Regions from separate parts of the Streptomyces violaceoruber genome, predicted to be linked through region 2. Evidence: riboswitches for the same ligand, from Rfam matches in the RefSeq annotation. Region 2 holds a riboswitch; the other holds the start of a gene.
The links. A riboswitch is a leader RNA that binds a small molecule or an ion and turns the genes downstream of it on or off. The one in region 2 is predicted to bind glycine.
Positions count from the first base shown of each region.

Region 1: linked by a shared signal. The riboswitch ahead of gcvT (glycine cleavage system aminomethyltransferase GcvT) and the one ahead of gcvP (aminomethyl-transferring glycine dehydrogenase) in region 2 are both predicted to bind glycine.

Region 1 is NZ_CP137734.1:2,590,955-2,600,741, forward strand. It holds gene R2E43_RS11175 (enhanced serine sensitivity protein SseB) at 1-756, opposite strand, end outside; gene R2E43_RS11180 (AAA family ATPase) at 836-1,504, opposite strand; glycine riboswitch at 1,682-1,775, shown strand; glycine riboswitch at 1,776-1,891, shown strand; gene gcvT (glycine cleavage system aminomethyltransferase GcvT) at 1,931-3,049, shown strand; gene gcvH (glycine cleavage system protein GcvH) at 3,176-3,553, shown strand; gene glyA (serine hydroxymethyltransferase) at 3,568-4,830, shown strand; gene R2E43_RS11200 (L-serine ammonia-lyase) at 4,932-6,299, shown strand; gene R2E43_RS11205 (MFS transporter) at 6,416-7,834, shown strand; gene R2E43_RS11210 (D-Ala-D-Ala carboxypeptidase family metallohydrolase) at 7,889-8,623, opposite strand; gene R2E43_RS11215 (glycoside hydrolase family 25 protein) at 8,804-9,361, shown strand; partial or broken gene R2E43_RS11220 (NADPH-dependent F420 reductase) at 9,370-9,787, opposite strand, start outside.
Region 2 is NZ_CP137734.1:7,039,465-7,049,251, reverse strand. It holds gene R2E43_RS31585 (hypothetical protein) at 1-134, opposite strand, end outside; gene R2E43_RS31580 (hypothetical protein) at 694-1,278, shown strand; gene R2E43_RS31575 (DUF5999 family protein) at 1,578-1,781, shown strand; gene R2E43_RS31570 (LacI family DNA-binding transcriptional regulator) at 2,012-3,082, shown strand; gene R2E43_RS31565 (TOBE domain-containing protein) at 3,215-3,634, shown strand; gene gcvP (aminomethyl-transferring glycine dehydrogenase) at 3,702-6,587, opposite strand; glycine riboswitch at 6,766-6,861, opposite strand; gene R2E43_RS31555 (PRC-barrel domain-containing protein) at 7,012-7,395, shown strand; gene R2E43_RS31550 (DNA polymerase IV) at 7,305-8,744, opposite strand; gene R2E43_RS31545 (MerR family transcriptional regulator) at 8,809-9,495, opposite strand; gene R2E43_RS31540 (bifunctional nuclease family protein) at 9,658-9,787, opposite strand, start outside.

The DNA.
Region 1 (9,787 bases), 4.4 Mb from region 2:
GTCGTAGAAGGGCCTGACCCTCTCCCGCATCCAGTCGCAGACCGGGTCCTGGGCTGCTTCCAGGAGGACCAGGTTGACCTGGTACTTCAGGGGGGACTTGGCGAGGGCCCGGCCGAGGGCGTCCAGGGGCAGGGTGCGGGCGTCGCCCTCCCAGTGGGTCAGTTCGACGCCGACGAACAGGACCGGGTCGGCGGTCTCGACGGCGGCCAGGCAGCGGCGCGCGCTGCGTACGACGCCGGTGGCGGCGAACTCGGCGGAGGCCGCGGCCAGGAAGTCCACCGGATCGTCCTGCCAGTCCGGCTCGAAGAGACGGACCCGGCCGCCGGAGGAGGGCCCGTCCAGCGGGGTGCGCCCGGCCCGGCACAGCTCGGCCACGGCGGGCGGCGGCAGCGGGATGCCGACCACGCCCTCCGGGTTCACCGCGATGCCGACCTGCGGTGGCAGGCCGCGGGCGAACTCCGCGGCGGGGGCGATGGTGTACGCCATGTGCGCGCCCGCGACCTGGCGGAGCTGCTCCTCCGAGCTGAACACCGGCACGTAGGCCTGGCCGTCGATCTCCAGCGAGGGCAGGTCGAGGGGGCCGCTGTGCGGGCCGCCGCCGTTCGGCAGGGGGACCCACAGGAAGCTGCGGCCGAGGACCTCCACGATCCGGCCACCGGCCGACGGGATGCCGAGGGAGGCGGACAGCACCTCCTCCAGCTCGTTGCCGGGCCACCCGCCGTGCGGGTGGGGGTGCGTCTGTGCCGGGAAGTCCATCTGCCTACCTACCGCCTGCCTGGTACCGCCGTTCGTGGCTGAAAGGCTAACCCGTTCGGCCCCGGAGCCCTACCGTGCGTCACCCCGTGAAGGCGATCCGCCGCAGGGTGTCGGCCGCCGCCCGGTCGAGGACGACCGCCGAGGAGCAGCCCGCGGGCAGGGTGCCTTCGGTCACCGCGCGCAGCAGGCGGGAGTTGGCCGCGCGGTGCCGCAGGAACGCGTACCGCGAGACGCCCCGGCCGCGCTCGCGCTGGCCGGCCAGGGCCTCGCCGGGAGCGACGTCGAGGAGCAGCAGGTGCAGGGTGCCGTCCCGGCGGCGGGCCTCGCGGGCCAGCCAGCCGCGCACCCAGGCCTGGGTGCCGCAGTCGTGCACGACGACGCCCTCGCCGGAGCGCAGCGCGCGGCGCAGTCCGGCGTAGTGGGCGAGGCGGACGAAGGGGCGGTAGAGCGTGTACGGCAGGAGGCGCGGCACTCGGCGGTCCCAGCGGTCGCGGGTGTCCTGGGAGTCGATGCGGCCGCCGCGCACGGTGCGCCGCATCAGCGTGGACTTGCCGCTGCCGGGCAGGCCGGTGATCACCACCAGGTCCCGGGGTCCGAAGAGCAGGGCGTGCGGGCTGCGGCCGTCGCGGTCCCTCAGGTCGCGGACGACGGGTGCGGTCAGTGGGGCGCATGCCTCGGGTGCCGGGGCGGCCGGCTGCTTGGGCAGCGCGAGTCCCGAGGTCGTGGCGTACGCCGTGGTCCTGTTCACCGTGATCGTCCTCCCCTGGGGCGGTACACGAGTACCTCCCCGTCGAGTGTAAAGAGAAGGTAATGCGCGGGTCTCGCGTTTTCGTTCGCTTACTGCCACAAGCCGGTTACAGATCACGGTCTGCCACGGATCGCCCGGGCGTGCAATGATGGCGGCGCCAACTGCATACCGGCCGTTTGAATCCGCGCGGGAGAGTCCCCGGCCGCGCCGGGGCGCCGAAGGAGCAAGTCCCTCCCTTGAATCTCTCAGGCACCGTTACCGCGCGGGCGAGGCACATCTGAAAAGCGGACCGCCCCCGACGGCGGTCCCACCCAAGGTGCAAGCCCTGATCGCCGTACTCCGGTGGCCGTGGCGAACCTCTCAGGTTCCGATGACAGATGGGGAGGACCGACCTCGCCCCGTCCTGTCCTGGGAGACGACCGACCGATGAGCAGTACCGAACTGCGCCGTACCGCGCTCGATGCCACGCATCGCGCGCTGGGCGCGACGATGACCGACTTCGCCGGCTGGGACATGCCGCTGCGCTACGGCTCCGAGCGCGAGGAGCACGTCGCGGTGCGCACCCGCGCCGGTCTCTTCGACCTGTCGCACATGGGTGAGATCACCGTCACCGGCCCGCAGGCGGCCGAGCTGCTGAACTTCGCGCTGGTCGGCAACATCGGCACCGTGAAGCCGGGCCGGGCGCGCTACACCATGATCTGCCGCGAGGACGGCGGCATCCTGGACGACCTGATCGTCTATCGGCTCGAAGAGGCCGAGTACATGGTCGTCGCCAACGCCTCCAACGCCCAGGTCGTCCTGGACGCGCTGACCGAGCGGGCGGCCGGGTTCGACGCCGAGGTGCGCGACGACCGCGACGCCTACGCGCTGCTCGCCGTGCAGGGCCCCGAGTCCCCGGGCATCCTCGCGTCGCTCACCGACGCCGATCTGGACGGCCTGAAGTACTACGCCGGTCTGCCCGGAACGGTCGCCGGCGTCCCGGCGCTGATCGCGCGCACCGGCTACACCGGCGAGGACGGCTTCGAGCTGTTCGTGAAGCCGGAGCACGCCGTCGGGCTGTGGCAGGCGCTGACCGGGGCGGGCGAGGCCGCGGGGCTGATCCCGTGCGGTCTGTCCTGCCGGGACACGCTCCGCCTGGAGGCGGGCATGCCGCTGTACGGCAACGAGCTGTCGACCGCGCTGACGCCGTTCGACGCCGGTCTGGGCCGGGTGGTGAAGTTCGAGAAGGAGGGCGACTTCGTCGGGCGCGCCGCGCTGACCGAGGCCGCCGAGCGCGCCGCTTCCCGGCCGCCCCGCGTCCTGGTCGGCCTGGTCGCCGAGGGCCGCCGGGTCCCGCGCTCCGGGTACCGGGTCGTCGCGGGCGGCGAGGTGATCGGCGAGGTCACCTCCGGCGCTCCGTCCCCGACGCTGGGCAAGCCGATCGCCATGGCGTACGTCGACCCCGCACACGCGGCCCCGGGCACCGAGGGCGTGGGCGTGGACATCCGGGGCAGCCACGAGCCGTACGAGGTCGTGGCGCTGCCGTTCTACAAGCGCCAGAAGTAGACAGAAGCAGACAGTGGACACGGGGCGCCGCCCCTCCGCGGCAGCCCCCGGGTCACGCGAGTCACTCATCCCTCCCTCGTCACCCCCTTCACCAGCCACTTCCTCGCGTACAGGAGAATTCAGGCCATGAGCAACCCCCAGCAGCTGCGCTACAGCAAGGAGCACGAGTGGCTGTCGGGCGCCGAGGACGGCGTCTCGACGGTCGGCATCACGGAGCACGCGGCCAACGCGCTCGGTGACGTCGTCTTCGTGCAGCTCCCCGAGGTCGGCGACTCGGTGACCGCGGGCGAGACCTGCGGCGAACTGGAGTCGACCAAGTCCGTCTCCGACCTGTACTCCCCCGTCTCCGGTGAGATCACCGAGGTCAACGAGGACGTCGTCAACGACCCGTCGCTGGTGAACAGCGCCCCCTTCGAGGGCGGCTGGCTGTTCAAGGTGCGGGTCACGGACGAGCCGGCCGACCTGCTCTCCGCCGACGAGTACACCGCCTTCGCCGGCGCCTGAGGAGTCACGATCGCATGTCGCTTCTGAACACACCCCTGCACGAGCTGGACCCGGACGTCGCCGCCGCCGTCGACGCCGAGCTGGACCGCCAGCAGTCCACCCTCGAGATGATCGCGTCGGAGAACTTCGCCCCGGTCGCGGTCATGGAGGCCCAGGGCTCGGTCCTCACCAACAAGTACGCCGAGGGCTACCCCGGCCGCCGCTACTACGGCGGCTGCGAGCACGTCGACGTGATCGAGCAGATCGCCATCGACCGGGTCAAGGCGCTCTTCGGCGCCGAGCACGCCAACGTGCAGCCGCACTCGGGCGCCCAGGCCAACGCGGCCGCGATGTTCGCGCTGCTCAAGCCCGGCGACACGATCATGGGTCTGAACCTCGCCCACGGCGGGCACCTGACCCACGGCATGAAGATCAACTTCTCCGGCAAGCTCTACAACGTGGTCCCCTACCACGTCGGCGACGACGGCCAGGTCGACATGGCCGAGGTGGAGCGCCTGGCCAAGGAGACCAAGCCGAAGCTGATCGTGGCGGGCTGGTCGGCCTACCCGCGTCAGCTGGACTTCGCCGCGTTCCGCAAGGTCGCGGACGAGGTCGGCGCGTACCTGATGGTCGACATGGCGCACTTCGCCGGTCTGGTCGCGGCGGGCCTGCACCCGAACCCGGTCCCGCACGCCCACGTCGTCACCACGACCACCCACAAGACGCTGGGCGGTCCGCGCGGCGGTGTGATCCTCTCCACGGCCGAGCTGGCCAAGAAGATCAACTCCGCCGTCTTCCCCGGTCAGCAGGGTGGCCCGCTGGAGCACGTGGTGGCCGCCAAGGCCGTCGCCTTCAAGGTCGCCGCGAGCGAGGACTTCAAGGAGCGCCAGGGCCGTACGCTGGAGGGTGCCCGCATCCTGGCCGAGCGCCTGGTGCGGGACGACGCGAAGGCCGCGGGCGTCTCCGTCCTGACCGGCGGCACGGACGTCCACCTGGTCCTGGTGGACCTGCGCGACTCCGAGCTGGACGGACAGCAGGCCGAGGACCGCCTCCACGAGGTCGGCATCACGGTCAACCGCAACGCCGTCCCGAACGACCCGCGCCCGCCGATGGTGACCTCCGGTCTGCGCATCGGTACGCCGGCCCTGGCGACCCGCGGCTTCACCGCCGAGGACTTCGCCGAGGTCGCGGACGTGATCGCCGAGGCGCTGAAGCCGTCCTACGACGCGGAGGCCCTCAAGGCCCGGGTGAAGACCCTGGCCGACAAGCACCCGCTGTACCCGGGTCTGAACAAGTAGACACCACACCTCCGGGTGGGGCGCCGCGTCCGCCACAAGCGGCCCGTCGCCCCACCCGGAGTGCCCCACCCTCTGCACCACCCCCGTTCTGAGGAGTCCCCGTGGCCATCTCGGTCTTCGACCTGTTCTCGATCGGCATCGGCCCGTCGAGCTCGCACACGGTCGGCCCGATGCGCGCGGCCCGCATGTTCGCCCGCCGCCTGCGCAACGAGGAGCTGCTGGACTCCGTCGCCTCGGTCCGCGTCGAGCTGTACGGCTCGCTCGGCGCCACCGGCCACGGCCACGGCACCCCCAAGGCGGTGCTGCTCGGCCTGGAGGGCGACTCACCGCGCACGGTGGACGTGGAGAGCGCCGACGACCGCGTCGAGACGATCAAATCCTCCGGCCGGATCAGCCTCCTCGGCGATCACGAGATCGCCTTCGCCTACGACGACGACATGGTCCTGCACCGCCGCAAGGCCCTTCCCTACCACGCCAACGGCATGACGCTGTGGGCGTACGACGCCGAGGGCGCCGAGGTGCTGACCAAGACCTACTACTCGGTCGGCGGCGGCTTCGTCGTCGACGAGGACGCGGTCGGCGCCGACCGCATAGTTCTGGACGACACCGTCCTGAAGTACCCCTTCCGCACCGGCGACGAGCTGCTGCGCCTGGCCCGCGAGACGGGCCTGTCCATCTCCGCCCTGATGCTGGAGAACGAGCGGGCCTGGCGCGACGAGGACGAGATCCGCGAGGGCCTGCTGGAGATCTGGCGCGTGATGCGTGCGTGTGTGGAGCGCGGCATGACCCGCGAGGGCATCCTGCCGGGCGGCCTGAAGGTCCGCCGCCGCGCCGCGAACACCGCGCGCAAGCTGCGCTCCGAGGGCGACCCGCAGGCCCTGGCCATGGAGTGGATCACGCTCTACGCGATGGCCGTGAACGAGGAGAACGCGGCCGGCGGCCGGGTCGTCACCGCCCCGACCAACGGCGCGGCCGGCATCATCCCCGCGGTCCTGCACTACTACGTGAACTTCGTGCCCGGCGCCGACGAGGACGGCGTGGTCCGCTTCCTCCTCGCCGCCGGCGCCATCGGCATGCTCTTCAAGGAGAACGCCTCCATCTCCGGCGCCGAGGTCGGCTGCCAGGGCGAGGTCGGCTCGGCCTGCTCGATGGCGGCCGGCGCCCTCGCCGAGGTTCTCGGCGGCACCCCGGAGCAGGTGGAGAACGCCGCCGAGATCGGCATGGAGCACAACCTCGGCCTCACCTGCGACCCCGTCGGCGGTCTGGTCCAGATCCCCTGCATCGAGCGCAACGGCATGGCCGCGGTCAAGGCGGTCACCGCGGCCCGGATGGCGATGCGCGGCGACGGCTCGCACAAGGTCTCCCTCGACAAGGTCATCAAGACCATGAAGGAGACCGGCGCCGACATGTCGGTCAAGTACAAGGAGACGGCGCGGGGCGGGCTCGCGGTCAACATCATCGAGTGCTGAGCGGCGCCCCGGGTCGGAGAGGAGGCGGGTGTCTCACATCGTGACACCCGCTTTCCGAAAAGCAAGACGGCTGAGATCGTTGCGGAGTACATGTTTCGCACGTGAAAGATCTGGCCATGCCCGCACCAGCTTCCGTCCCCGCACCGCAGACGCCGGTCAATCCCCGGTCGCGGGTCCTCGTCGCCAGCCTCATGGGGACGACGATCGAGTTCTACGACTTCTACATCTACGCGACCGCCGCCGTCCTCGTCTTCCCGAAGCTCTTCTTCCCGAGCAGTGACCCCACCACGGCGCTGCTGTCGTCGTTCGCGGTCTTCGGCGCCGCGATGGTCGCCCGGCCGATCGGCGCCGTCTTCTTCGGGCACCTCGGTGACCGGCTCGGCCGCAAGAAGACGCTGGTCGTCTCGCTGCTCACCATGGGCATCGCCACCTTCCTCATCGGCGCACTGCCCACCTACGCGCAGGCCGGCTGGGTCGCCACCGCGCTGCTCGTGCTGATGCGGCTCGCCCAGGGCTTCGCGCTCGGCGGCGAGTGGAGCGGGGCCGCGCTGGTCGCGACCGAGAACGCGCCCCGCGGCAAGCGGGCCCTGTGGGGGACCTTCCCCCAACTCGGCGCGCCGCTCGGCTTCATCATCGGCAACGGCCTGTTCCTGATCATCGGGGCGCTGCTGCCCTCCGAGAGCGGTGCCGACCCCACGCAGCCGTCCGAGGCCTTCGCGAACTGGGGCTGGCGCATCCCGTTCCTGTTCTCCGCCGTGATGGTCGCGATCGGCCTGTGGGTGCGCTCACGGCTCGTCGAGTCGACGGTGTTCACCCGGACCCGCGAGGCCGGGAAGGTGCGGAAGCTTCCGCTGGCCACCGTGGTCCAGGGCCACTGGAAGCAGCTGGTCCTGGGCACGTTCATCATGCTGGCGACGTACGTGCTCTTCTACCTCATGACCACGTTCTCGCTGAGCTACGGGCGCGCCGCCAAGGACGCCGACGTGCCGGGACTGGGCTACAGCTACACCACGTTCGTCCTGATGATGATCTTCGGCGTGCTGTTCTTCGCCGTGTTCACCCTGGTCTCCGGCCCGCTCGCCGACCGGTACGGACGCCGCGCCACCCTGGTCTGGATCACCGTCGCCATCGTGGTCTTCGGGCTGCTCTGGGTGCCGCTGATCGACATGGGCACGCTCGGCGTGGTGCTCTGGCTGGTGCTCGGCTTCACGCTGATGGGCATGACCTTCGGCCCGATGGGCGCCCTGCTGCCGGAGCTGTTCCCGACGAGTGTGCGCTACACCGGGTCGGGCATCTCGTACAACGTCAGCTCGATCCTCGGCGCGGCCGTCGCCCCCTTCATAGCGGTGGCGCTGTGGGAGGCCGGTGACGGGTCGCCGTGGCTGGTCGGCGTGTACCTCTCGGCGATGGCCGTGCTGACGCTGGCCGCCCTCCTGCTCTCCAAGGAGACCAAGGACGTCTCCCTGGAGGAGCAGGGGTCCGCACCCGCCGGCGAGGACCCCCGGACGGCCGCGGCGACGTCGTCCGTGTCCTGATCCAGGGGCCGCACGGGGCCCGCACGGGGTCCGCGCCGGACTGGCTCCCGCGGCTCAGATGCCGCAGTTGGGTGCCGACCAGTACGGCGACGGGTCGAAGGCCACGTGGGTGTGGTCGTTGTGGCCGGGGTAGCCCGGGCCGAGGATCTCCGAGAAGCCGTGGGTCCTGGCCTGCTGGGCGAGCCGGCAGAAGCTGGGCGAGCCGGTGAGGTCGGCGGCGTCGCCGTAGAGGTGGCGGCTGGTGGACGAGCCGCCCACCGCGCTGTTGCAGGCGCGGGAGCGGAAGCCGCTGGAGATGGTGATCGGCACGTCGCCGAGGGCGTGCCGCATGGCCTCCAGCTTCCACATGGTCTTCAGCGCGTTCGACTTGGCGGTGGCGGCGGAGACCGCGCCGCCCGACCAGTCCGAGTTGCACTTGTTGAGCTCGGCGTAGGTGAAGTGGACGGGCGTGCAGTCCGCGTCCTGGAGCGCGTAGATCTTGCTGAAGGTCGCGGGGCCGGCGACGCCGTCCGCGCCCAGCCCGTAGGCCGCCTGGAACTTCTTGACGGCGGCGGCGGTCCTGGCACCGTACTGGCCGTCGTAGGAGAGCCGTTCGCCGGAGGTGACCCAGCCGGCGACACGGATCTGGAGCTGCGTCACGTCGCTGCCGGAGGATCCCTGGGAGAGGGTGCGGTTCCAGGTGTAGCAGGAGTCGGCGTGCGCGGCGCCGGCGGTGGCGCCCACCCCGACCACCGCTCCGGCCATGAGCATGACAAATGAGAGAAGGAGACGTGACACACGTCTGAACATCCCGGCCTCCCGACCGTCGAGTCGTCCTTCGAACCGGAGCCCAGCGTGCGGCACCGCGCTACGCGCGTCAATGGCGCCCCGGCGAAGCGAAGTCGACGTTTCCGCTTCCGACGGGGATCGCCCGTGCCATCGTGGGGAATAACCAACTCCCGTCCCCCCACAGCCCCTCAGGGAGGCCCCATGCTGCGTGGCATCGACGTCAGCGCGTACCAGTCCGCCAACTACGACACGGACGGCCTCTCCTTCGTCTTCGTGAAGGCGACGGAGGGCCGTTCGTACGTCAACCCCAAACTCGCGGCCCAGACGGAGCGGGCCCGCGACGCCGGACTCGTCGTCGGCTTCTACCACTTCCTGTGGCCGGGCAACCTCACCGCCCAGGCCGAGTACTTCGTCTCCAAGGCCCCGGACCGCAAGGGCGACGTCCTCGCCGTCGACTGGGAGACGAACGGCGAGGGCACCCATCCGAGCAACGCGGAGAAGGACAGCTTCATCCGGCGGCTGAAGACGCTGCGGCCGGACAACCGGGTCGTCCTCTACTGCAACCGGAACTTCTGGTTGAACGTCGACACCACCTCGTACGCCGGTGACGGGCTCTGGATCGCCGACTACGTCTCGGCGGGCAAGCCGCGCATCCAGGCCAAGTGGCGCTTCCACCAGTACACCGACGACCCGGTCGACACCAACGTGGCGGACTTCGCGAGCAAGGCCGCACTGAAGGAGTGGGCCCAGAGCGCCTGAGGGCGGGGTCAGCCCCGGAAGGCCGCGGGCCGCTCCCGGGGCGCCTCCGCCAGCGCCTTGACGACGCCGTCGACGCCCTCGCGCAGGCCGTAGACCGGGGTGTCCGGCTGCTGGCGCCAGGAGTCGTCGATGCCGCCGGCGTCGACGGTGTCGAAGCCCAGCTCGTCGATCAGGGCGCGGACCTTCGCCTTGGCCGCCTCGTCGTCGCCGGCCACCGGGAGCGCCATGCGGTCGGGCGCGCCGGCCGGACGGGGGCGGTCGAGGATGTCCTGGGCGTAGGTGCCGTTGAAGGCTTTGATCACCGGGTGGCCGAGGTGGCGTTCGGTCCAGCGGCTCTCGGTGAGGCCCTCGTCCTCGATGCCCGCGATCCTGCCGTCCCGCTGCTGCGGGTAGTAGTTGCCGGTGTCGATGACCGCGACGCCCTCG
Region 2 (9,787 bases):
ATCAGGTTCTTCGGGCGGTCGAACCGCTTCTCCGCCAGAAGTCGCTCCAGGCCCGTCAGGCACCGCTGGAGCTTCTCGCGGTAGCGCTGGCGATCGGACAGGTCGAACTGACCTGCCGCGACCTTCTCCCCCATGGAAGAGTCCCTTCTCGGAGCGATGAGTGGAAGATCCGGCCGCCGCTGGCCGGTGGCCGGTCAGGTTGGATGATGCCCAGCCGAAGCGATCGATAACGTCCCCGCACCGGCCCGGCAGCCGCTACGCTGTGCCGGTGTGACCGGTGGCACATTCACCGGGCATGGCACGTCGAGCAGTTTCCCGGGCCGACAACTCGTGAAAAACGCCGACGACAATTGGCCGACCGCTCGGTGAACATTCCCCGAGGTCACCGCCGTACACCCGGTCCGGAATCCGGAGGATTCCCACATATCGACGGCCGAATGCAACCTTGTACCGGTTACCGGAATCGGCTAGCCGAAACACAGTCTGAACACATGTCGTATAAACTCCGCGGACAGGCAGTGGACCGGCTCCCACGGTCGCAGGATCCTGCCGTCGAGTTGACGCGCGGCAGGCCTCTCCCACTTCTCGGTTCCCGGACCCGGTCCCTGCCTCTCCCAGCCCTGTGAGCCGACAGCGTCGTCCGCCCAGCTCCGCCCTCGCGCCACCGTGCCTTCGAATGAGAGGCGACCCATCATGCCCCTGCGTGTCCCCCCGGCCCCCGCGCCCGCCCTGCGCTCCGTCCTCACCGCTCTCTCCTCGCCCACCGCGGTCCGCGAGGCCCGGACCCCCGCCCTGCTCGGCGCCCAGGGACCCGCCACACCCGAACTGCCGCTTCCCGTGCACGTCCTCGACCGGGTCACGACGGAGGGCGTGGCGGCGACGCGGCTGGCCGGGTGGCGGTTCCACATCCGGCTGGGCGACCGGGCGGTGGCGGCGGCGGAGACGATGCTGACCCCCGACGGCTGGGCGTTCTCGCACTTCTTCGAGGGCCCCTACGTCGCCTCGACCGAACGCGCGCTGCGGCAGGCCGAGTCGGTGCCCCAGTCCTACCAGCCGCGCCTGCTGTCGGTGCCCGAGCTGTACATGCTCACGCTGTGGCTGCACGGCGACTGCACGGCGGACGCCGGCACGGGGCACCCCGCGGCCACCGATCTGCTGGTGCCGCTGGCGCCGGCCCCGCCCGGCATCGCCGCGCACCGGCCGCACCGGGTCGCCGAACTGCTGCCGGTCCTCACGCACCGGGTGACGCCGACGCGGTTGCTGGGTTCTCCCGCCTGACCTGCCCCGCGCCCCGCTCGCCACCCCGTCGCCCGGTCACCCACCCGCGCGGACTAGCCCCATCCGGCCATGCCGAACCATCCGAAGTGACAGTGCGGTTCAGCTGAACCGTCCGCGCGGGTGATGCGTCATCAACCTGTGAGAAGCGGTGCTGCCAAATGCCTGCGGATCGAGGCCCGCGGGGCAACACTGGGTTCCGAACGACTCGACAACGGGGGGCGGCCATGAACGAGGCTTCACGCCGCAGGACAGACAACACAGCGACCTCACCCATCACCACGGACCGAGAGACCCCACTCATGTGTCAGCACCAGCCACCGTGCCCCTCAGCCGTCTCCGCCGACCGGGAGTCCGCCCGTCTCGTGGCGCACCACCCGGAGCAGGGCTGGAGCCTGCTGTGCAACGGTGTCGTCCTCTTCGAGGACACCGGTGAGCTACTGCCGGACGGTCGGGTCATCGCCCCGCACCGTCCCGTCGGCGCGGGCCTGACGACCGCCGCCTGACCACCGGCCGGGCGGGGGCGTCCCCCTGCGCCCGGTGCATCACGGGGCCGGCCCGCAGCCACGGCTGTGCACCGGCCCCCACACGTGTCCGTGGCCGGTCACTCCGCGTGGTCTGCCCGCGCGGACGTGGTGACTGCCCGGTTTCCGGGTCCGGAACGCCTTCCCCCGAGCACCCGGTTTCCGGAAGACTCCGGGGCGTCCGGCGGTCGGCGTCGGCGGAGGTGGGGGAAGTGGCAACAGACGAGGCCCGGGCCGAGACGGTCTCCGGCCGCCGGGGCAGGGTCACGATCACGGACATCGCGCGCCGCGCGGGCGTCTCGGTCCCGACCGTGTCCCGGGTGGTGAACGGCCGCTCGGACGTGTCGCCCGGGACCAGGGCGCGGGTGGAGGAACTGCTGCGCCGGCACGGGTACCGCAAGCGCGCCGCGGCGCCCGGCCGCCGGGCCGCCCTGATCGACCTGGTCTTCAACGACCTGGACAGCCCCTGGGCCGTGGAGATCATCCGCGGGGTCGAGGAGGTGGCCCACGCCGCCGGGGTCGGCACCGTGGTCTCCGCGATCCACGGACGTTCGGGCGACGCCCGTCAGTGGATGCGCAATCTGCGGGCCCGGGCCTCCGACGGCGTCGTGGTCGTCACCTCCGCCCTGGACCCCGTGCTCCACCAGGAGCTGCGGATCCTGGGCGTGCCCCTGGTGGTCGTCGACCCGGCCGGCGCCCCCGACCTGGACGTGCCCATCGTCGGCGCCGCCAACCATTCGGGCGGACGGGCGGCCACCGAGCATCTGCTGGCGCTGGGGCACCGCAGGATCGGGCTGATCGCCGGTCCGCCGCGGCTGCTGTGCTCGCGGGCCCGCCGCGACGGCTACCGCGCCGCCCTGGAGGACGCCGGGGTCGCCGTGGACGAGTCGCTGGTCGTACCCGGGGACTTCCGTCACGAGTCCGGCTTCGCGGCCTGCGCCACCCTGCTGGGCCTGCCCGAGCCGCCGACGGCGGTCTTCGCGGCCAGCGACCAGATGGCGCTCGGCGCGATCGAGGCACTGCGCCGTCGCGGGCTGCGGGTGCCGCAGGACATGAGCGTCGTCGGCTTCGACGACCTTCCGGAGGTCCGCTGGTCGGCGCCGCCCCTGACGACCGTGCGCCAGCCGCTCGCCGACATGGGCAGGCAGGCCGCGCGCGCGGTGCTCCGCCGTACTCGCGGCGAACCTGCGGACCCGCCACGGACCGAGCTGGGCACGGAGCTGATCGTCCGCTCCAGCACGGCGCCGCCGCCCCCGCCCGTCCCGGCGACACCCTCCCGCTGAGTCGTCCCGCCGATCACCCTCCCGCTCGGGGCCCGGCGTGGAAGGTCCGCGACGTCTTCGTCCCGGCGAGGCCGAGGCGACGCGGACGCACGCGTACCCGCCGCAACGCCTTCACCGGGCTACCGTGCCCCCATGAGCCTGAGCATCCGCAACCAGCTCCCCGGCACCGTCACCGCCGTCACCCCGGGCGAGGCCATGGCGACGGTCGCCGTCCGTCTCTCCGGCGGCCAGGACCTCACCGCGGCGATCACCCGGGAGGCCGCCGAGGACCTCGCGCTCACCCCCGGCACCGCCGTACGGGCCCTGGTGAAGTCCACCGAGGTGGCTCTGGCCACCGGGCGGGTGGACGGGCTGTCCATCCGCAACCGGCTGCCGGGCACGGTCACCGCCCTCACCACCGGCGCCGCGATGGCCACGGTCGCGGTCGCCGTCGAGGGCGCCGAGCTGACCGCGGCCGTCACCCGGCAGGCCGCCGACGACCTGGGACTGTCCGTGGGGACTCCCGTCGTCGCGCTGGTCAAGTCGACGGAGGTGTCGCTCGCCACGGCCTGAGACGCCGAAAGGCCCCGCCCGGACACCGCGGGCCCGGGCGGGGCCTCCCTCACCTTCTTGGCGGGACTCAGTCCTCGTACGCGTCCAGCGGCGGGCAGGAGCAGACCAGGTTCCGGTCGCCGTAGGCCTGGTCGATGCGGCGCACCGGCGGCCAGTACTTGTCGGCGGCGGACACCCCGGCCGGGAAGACGGCCTCCTCGCGGGTGTACGCGTGGTCCCACTCACCGCCGAGCGCGTCCGCGGTGTGCGGGGCGCCGCGCAGCGGGTTGTCGTCGGCGGGCCAGGCGCCGGAGCCGACCTTCTCGATCTCCGCGCGGATGGCGATCATCGCCTCGCAGAACCGGTCCAGCTCGGCCAGGTCCTCGGACTCGGTCGGCTCGATCATCAGCGTGCCGGCCACCGGGAAGGACATCGTCGGCGCGTGGAAACCGTAGTCGATCAGCCGCTTGGCGACGTCGTCGACGCTCACGCCGGTGGCCTTGGTCAGCGGGCGCAGGTCGATGATGCACTCGTGCGCGACCAGCCCGCCGGGGCCGTTGTAGAGCACCGGGAAGTGCGGCTCCAGGCGCTTGGCGATGTAGTTGGCGGACAGCACGGCGACCTGCGTGGCGCGCTTGAGGCCCTCGCCGCCCATCAGGCGGACGTAGGACCAGGAGATCGGCAGGATGCCGGCCGAGCCCCACGGCGCCGCCGAGATCGGGCCGACGCCCGTCTGCGGACCGGCCGCGGGCTGCAGCGGGTGGTTGGGCAGGTACGGCGCCAGGTGCGACCGTACGCCGACGGGGCCCACGCCGGGGCCGCCGCCGCCGTGCGGGATGCAGAACGTCTTGTGCAGGTTCAGGTGGGAGACGTCGCCGCCGAAGTGGCCGGGCTTGGCGAGGCCGACCAGGGCGTTGAGGTTGGCGCCGTCCACGTAGACCTGGCCGCCCGCGTCGTGCACCTGCGCGCAGATGTCGGCGACGTGCTCCTCGAACACGCCGTGCGTGGACGGGTAGGTGATCATCAGCACGGCCAGCTCGTCGCGGTGCTTGTCGATCTTGGCGCGCAGGTCCTCGACGTCGATCTCGCCGTCCTCGGCGGTCTTGACGACGACGACCTTCATGCCGGCCATCACGGCGCTGGCGGCGTTGGTGCCGTGCGCCGAGGACGGGATGAGGCAGACGGTGCGCTGCTCGTCGCCGTTGGCCCGGTGGTAGCCGCGTACGGCGAGCAGGCCCGCGAACTCGCCCTGCGACCCGGCGTTCGGCTGGAGCGAGACCTTGTCGTACCCGGTGACCTCGGCGAGCCGCTCCTCCAGCTCGCGGATGAGGGTGAGGTAGCCCTGCGCCTGCTCGGCGGGCGCGAAGGGGTGCAGCGCGCCGAACTCGGGCCAGGTGACCGGCTCCATCTCGGTGGTCGCGTTGAGCTTCATGGTGCAGGAGCCCAGCGGGATCATGCCGCGGTCCAGCGCGTAGTCCCGGTCGGCGAGGCGGCGCAGGTAGCGCAGCATCGCGGTCTCGGAGCGGTGCTGGTGGAAGACGGGATGGGTGAGGAAGTCGTCGGTGCGCAGCAGCGCCTCGGGCAGCGTCTCCCCGGCCTCCGCGTCCAGCGACTCGATGTCGCCCTCCACGCCGAAAGCGTGCCACACGCCGCCGACCTGGGCGCGCGTGGTGGTCTCGTCGCAGGCGAACGACACGTGGTCGGCGTCGACGAGCCGCAGGTTGATGCCGTTCTCGCGGGCGGCGTGCACGATCCCGGCGGCCCGGCCGGGCACCCGCGCGGTGACGGTGTCGAAGTAGGAGCCGTGGACGATCTCGACGCCGCCAGCGGCGAGGCCGGCGGCGGTGATCGTGGCGTACCGGTGGGTTCGGCGGGCGATGGCCCGCAGGCCCTCGGGGCCGTGGTAGACGGCGTACATGCCGGCCATGACGGCGAGCAGCACCTGCGCGGTGCAGATGTTGCTGGTGGCCTTCTCGCGGCGGATGTGCTGCTCGCGGGTCTGCAGAGCCAGGCGGTAGGCCTTGTTGCCGTCGGCGTCGACGGAGACGCCGACCAGGCGGCCGGGGAGGCTGCGGGCGAACTTCTCGTGCACCGCCATGTAGCCGGCGTGCGGTCCGCCGAAGCCCATCGGCACGCCGAAGCGCTGGGTGGTGCCCACCGCGATGTCCGCGCCCAGCTCGCCGGGCGAGGTGAGCAGGGTGAGGGCGAGCAGGTCGGCGGCGACGGTGACGAGCGCGCCCAGCTCGTGCGCCCGGTCGATCACCGGCTTGATGTCGCGGACGGCTCCGGAGGCGCCCGGGTACTGGAGCAGGACGCCGTTGATCTCGCGCTCGGCGATCTCGGCCGGGATGCCCTCGCTCAGGTCGGCGACGACGACCTCGACGCCGGTCGGCTCGGCGCGGGTCCGTATCACGGCGACGGTCTGCGGCAGGGCGTCCGCGTCGACCAGGAACAGGCCCTTCTTGTTCTTGCCCATGCGCCGGGAGAGGGCCATCGCCTCGGCGGCGGCGGTGCCCTCGTCGAGCAGCGAGGCGCCGGAGGTGGGCAGGCCGGTCAGCTCGGCGACCATCGTCTGGAAGTTCAGCAGGGCTTCGAGACGGCCCTGGGAGATCTCCGGCTGGTAGGGCGTGTACGCCGTGTACCAGGACGGGTTCTCCATGACGTTGCGCAGGATCACCGGCGGGGTGAAGGTGCCGTAGTAACCGAGGCCGATCATGGAGTCGAGGACCTGGTTGCGGTCGGCCAGGGAGCGCAGCTCGGCCAGCACCTCGGCCTCGGAGCGCGCGCCCGGCAGGTCCAGCGCGTCGGCGTTCTTGATCACATCCGGCACCGCGGCGGCCGTCAGTTCGTCGAGCGAACCGTAACCGACCTGCGCGAGCATCTTGGCCCGGGCCTCGTGGTCGGGGCCGATGTGGCGCTGCTCGAAGGGCATGGCCTGTTCGAGTTCGGAGAGCGGAGTGCGATGGGCGGTCATTGCGGAGGCCTCCTGGTCTGACGACCTTCGAGGGGCACCACGGCGCGGGTACCCGGACGGCCTCCCCCTCTGTCATCTCAACCTGAGAGCTTCACCGGGCGAGCCCTGGAGCTCTGCCCGGCTTTCACCGTCGGTGAGAGCGGAAGCCGTCGACACCCGCCCTGCTTTCCAGAGTGACCTCGTCCGTGCGGTACGTGAGCCTGAGAGATTCCGGGGAGGATTTGCTCCTTCGGCGCCTCCGGTGATGTCCGGAGGACTCTCCCGCGCGGGGTCAGCAGCCGTTTGCCAGCGTACCAGCGAGGTCGCCGCACGGACTTCGAGTGGCCGACCGGGCATTTGTGCCGTTTTGTAGTACTTACGGATGATTAGGCGGCTGGTGTGCGACCCCAGTCCGGCCCAGTGGTGCGATCAAGTGGAGGGCCCCGTGCGTACTGACATCGATCCGCGGAACCTGATCGGCCGCAAGGCGTTCGACCGCGACGGCAGCAGGATCGGCACCGTGGACGAGGTCTACCTCGACGATGCCACCGGCGTCCCCGAGTGGGCGGCGATACGGACCGGCCTCTTCAGCAGGGACGCCTTCGTCCCGCTGGAGCCCAGCGAGCTGGTCGACGGCGCCCTGCGCGTGCCCTTCGACCGGGCCCTGATCAAGGAGGCGCCCGACTTCGGTGTCGGCCGCCACCTCTCGCCGGAACAGGAGCTCCAGCTCTACCACCACTACGGCCTGGACGTGGCGGCCGCTCCCCCGCCTCCCGACCACGACTTCGGCAAGCTGGCCGGCAAGGGCAAGGGGCCCGACGAGGGCTGACCCGCCCCGCCCTCCGTGTCGGCGACCAGCGGCAGTGGATCCGCCGGTGTCAGCTCCGGGTCGTCCACCAGGAAGGTCCGCACCCGCCCGACCCCCGAGTACGGCGTCTCGAAGCGCACGGTGACCCGTCCGAGACCGCTGCCCTGGACCCAGCCGTGCCCCAGCTCCGTGTGCCGCACGTCGTGCCCCGACGGCCACCGGCGCTCGGCGGGCGAGGGGCTGTGCGCCTCGGCGGGCTCGGTCCCGGGCTCCTCGGCCGGTTCCTCCGCCCGGTCCCCTGCCGCCTGCGCGAACAGGTCCTCCTGCGTGTAGTCGGCGAGCCCGCTGACACCCACCCCGAGCAGCCGCACGCCGCCCGTGGTGTCCACCGAGTCCAGCAGTCTGGCCGCCGCCTCCCGCACCACCGCGGGGTCGTCGGTGGGGCCGCGCAGGGTCTCGGAGCGCGTGAGCGTGGAGAAGTCGTATCTGCGCACCTTGAGCACGATGGTCCGCCCGGACAGTCCGGAGGCGCGCAGCCGCCGCACGCACCGGTCCGCCAGCCGCCCCACCTCGACGCCGACCCGCACCCGGTCGTGGATGTCCACGTCGTAGGTGTCCTCGACCGACACCGACTTGGTCTCCCGCTCGGCCACCACCGGCCGCTCGTCCCGCGCCAGCGCCATGGCGTACAGGGCGTGGCCGTGCGCCTTGCCCAGCAGCCGCACCAGCTCGTCCTCGCCCGCCTCGGCGATCTCGCCGACCGTGGTGATCCCGGCCCGCCGCAGGTGGTCTCCCGTGGCCGGTCCCACCCCGGGCAGCGTCCGCACCGTCATCGGCTCCAGCATGGCGCGCTCGGTCCCCGGCGGGATGAGCACCAGTCCGTCGGGCTTGGCCGCCTCCGAGGCGATCTTGGCGAGCATCTTGGAGGCGGCGAGGCCCACGGACCCGGTGAGGCCGGTGACGGTGCGGATGTCCGTGCGCAGCTTCGTCCCGGCCAGTCGCGCCGTCTCCGCGTCCCGGGCCGCCCCGCCGGCGTCCAGGTCCACGAAGGCCTCGTCCAGGCTCAGCGGCTCGACCAGCGGCGACAGCTCCCGCAGCAGCCGCATCACCTGCTCGCTGATCGACCGGTAGAGCTCGAAGCGCGGCACGAGGTAGGCGGCGTGCGGCGCGAGCCGGCGGGCCTGGCCCATCGGCATCGCGGAGTGCACCCCGAACACCCGCGCCTCGTACGAGCAGGTGGCGACCACGCCGCGCGGTCCGAGGCCGCCCACCACGACGGCCTTCCCACGCAGGCTCGGCTTGGACGCCTGCTCCACCGAGGCGAAGAAGGCGTCCATGTCGAGATGCAGGATCGTGGGCGCGGTTCTCACATCTCCGATGCTGCCCTACGCCACTGACAATGCCCTCACCGGACGGCCCCGGGGCGCGGCGGGATCAGACCGCCCGGTTGTTCCGCCGCCGGGCCAGTTCGTCGGCCGGATTGTGTCCGACCAGGGTCTCCCCCGTGTCGATCCGCTCGCCGTGCAGCTGGGACAGCGCGCTCTCCACGTCCCGCCAGACCACGCCGACGGCGATCCCGAAGATGCCCTGCCCGCCCTGGAGCAGGGCGTGCACCTCCTCGGGCGAGGTGCACTCGTGGACGGTGGCGCCGTCGCTCATCAGCGTCATCCGCTCCAGGTCGCGAAAGCCGCGCTCCCTGAGGTGCTGGACGGCGGTGCGGATGTTCTGCAGGGACACACCGGTGTCGAGGAAGCGTTTGACGATCTTCAGCACGACCACGTCGCGGAAGCTGTACAACCGCTGCGTCCCGGAACCGTGCGCGGGCCGCACACTGGGCTCGACGAGGCCCGTGCGGGCCCAGTAGTCCAGTTGCCGGTAGGTGATGCCGGCGGCCGCGCAGGCCGTCGGCCCGCGGTAGCCGATCTGCTCGGACGCCATGGACGTCGCCCCTCCGCTGGTCGGCACCGCTGCCGGTCGCTGCGGACCGGGATCGGCCGCAACACCGTGCTGGGCGTGGCCCGCGCCTGCGCGAAGCCGGGAGCCCGGGGGAGGGTACGGACCACCTGCCCCGAAGCTGTGCCCGGGGCCACCCCCAACCGTACCGTCGCCGCTGATTCTCACGCCGACCTCCGTCCTTGACCTGCCTCCTCGAAGGTAGGCAGTCACCAAGGGTGCGTCAACGATCGCCACACTCGGCACGCCGAGTGATAATCACCCTACGAGTGGTTTCCCGTGTCCGATCCCGGGAAAGGCTAGCCGGATGTGCCCGTACGGGCCCGCGTCTCACTGATTGCTGGTCCCGAAGTCCTCCGGCGAGATCTGGTCGAGGAACTCGCGGAACTTCTCCACCTCGTCCTCCTGCTCGTCCGGAATGGCGATACCGGCGTCGTCGAGGACCGTGTCGCTGCCGTAG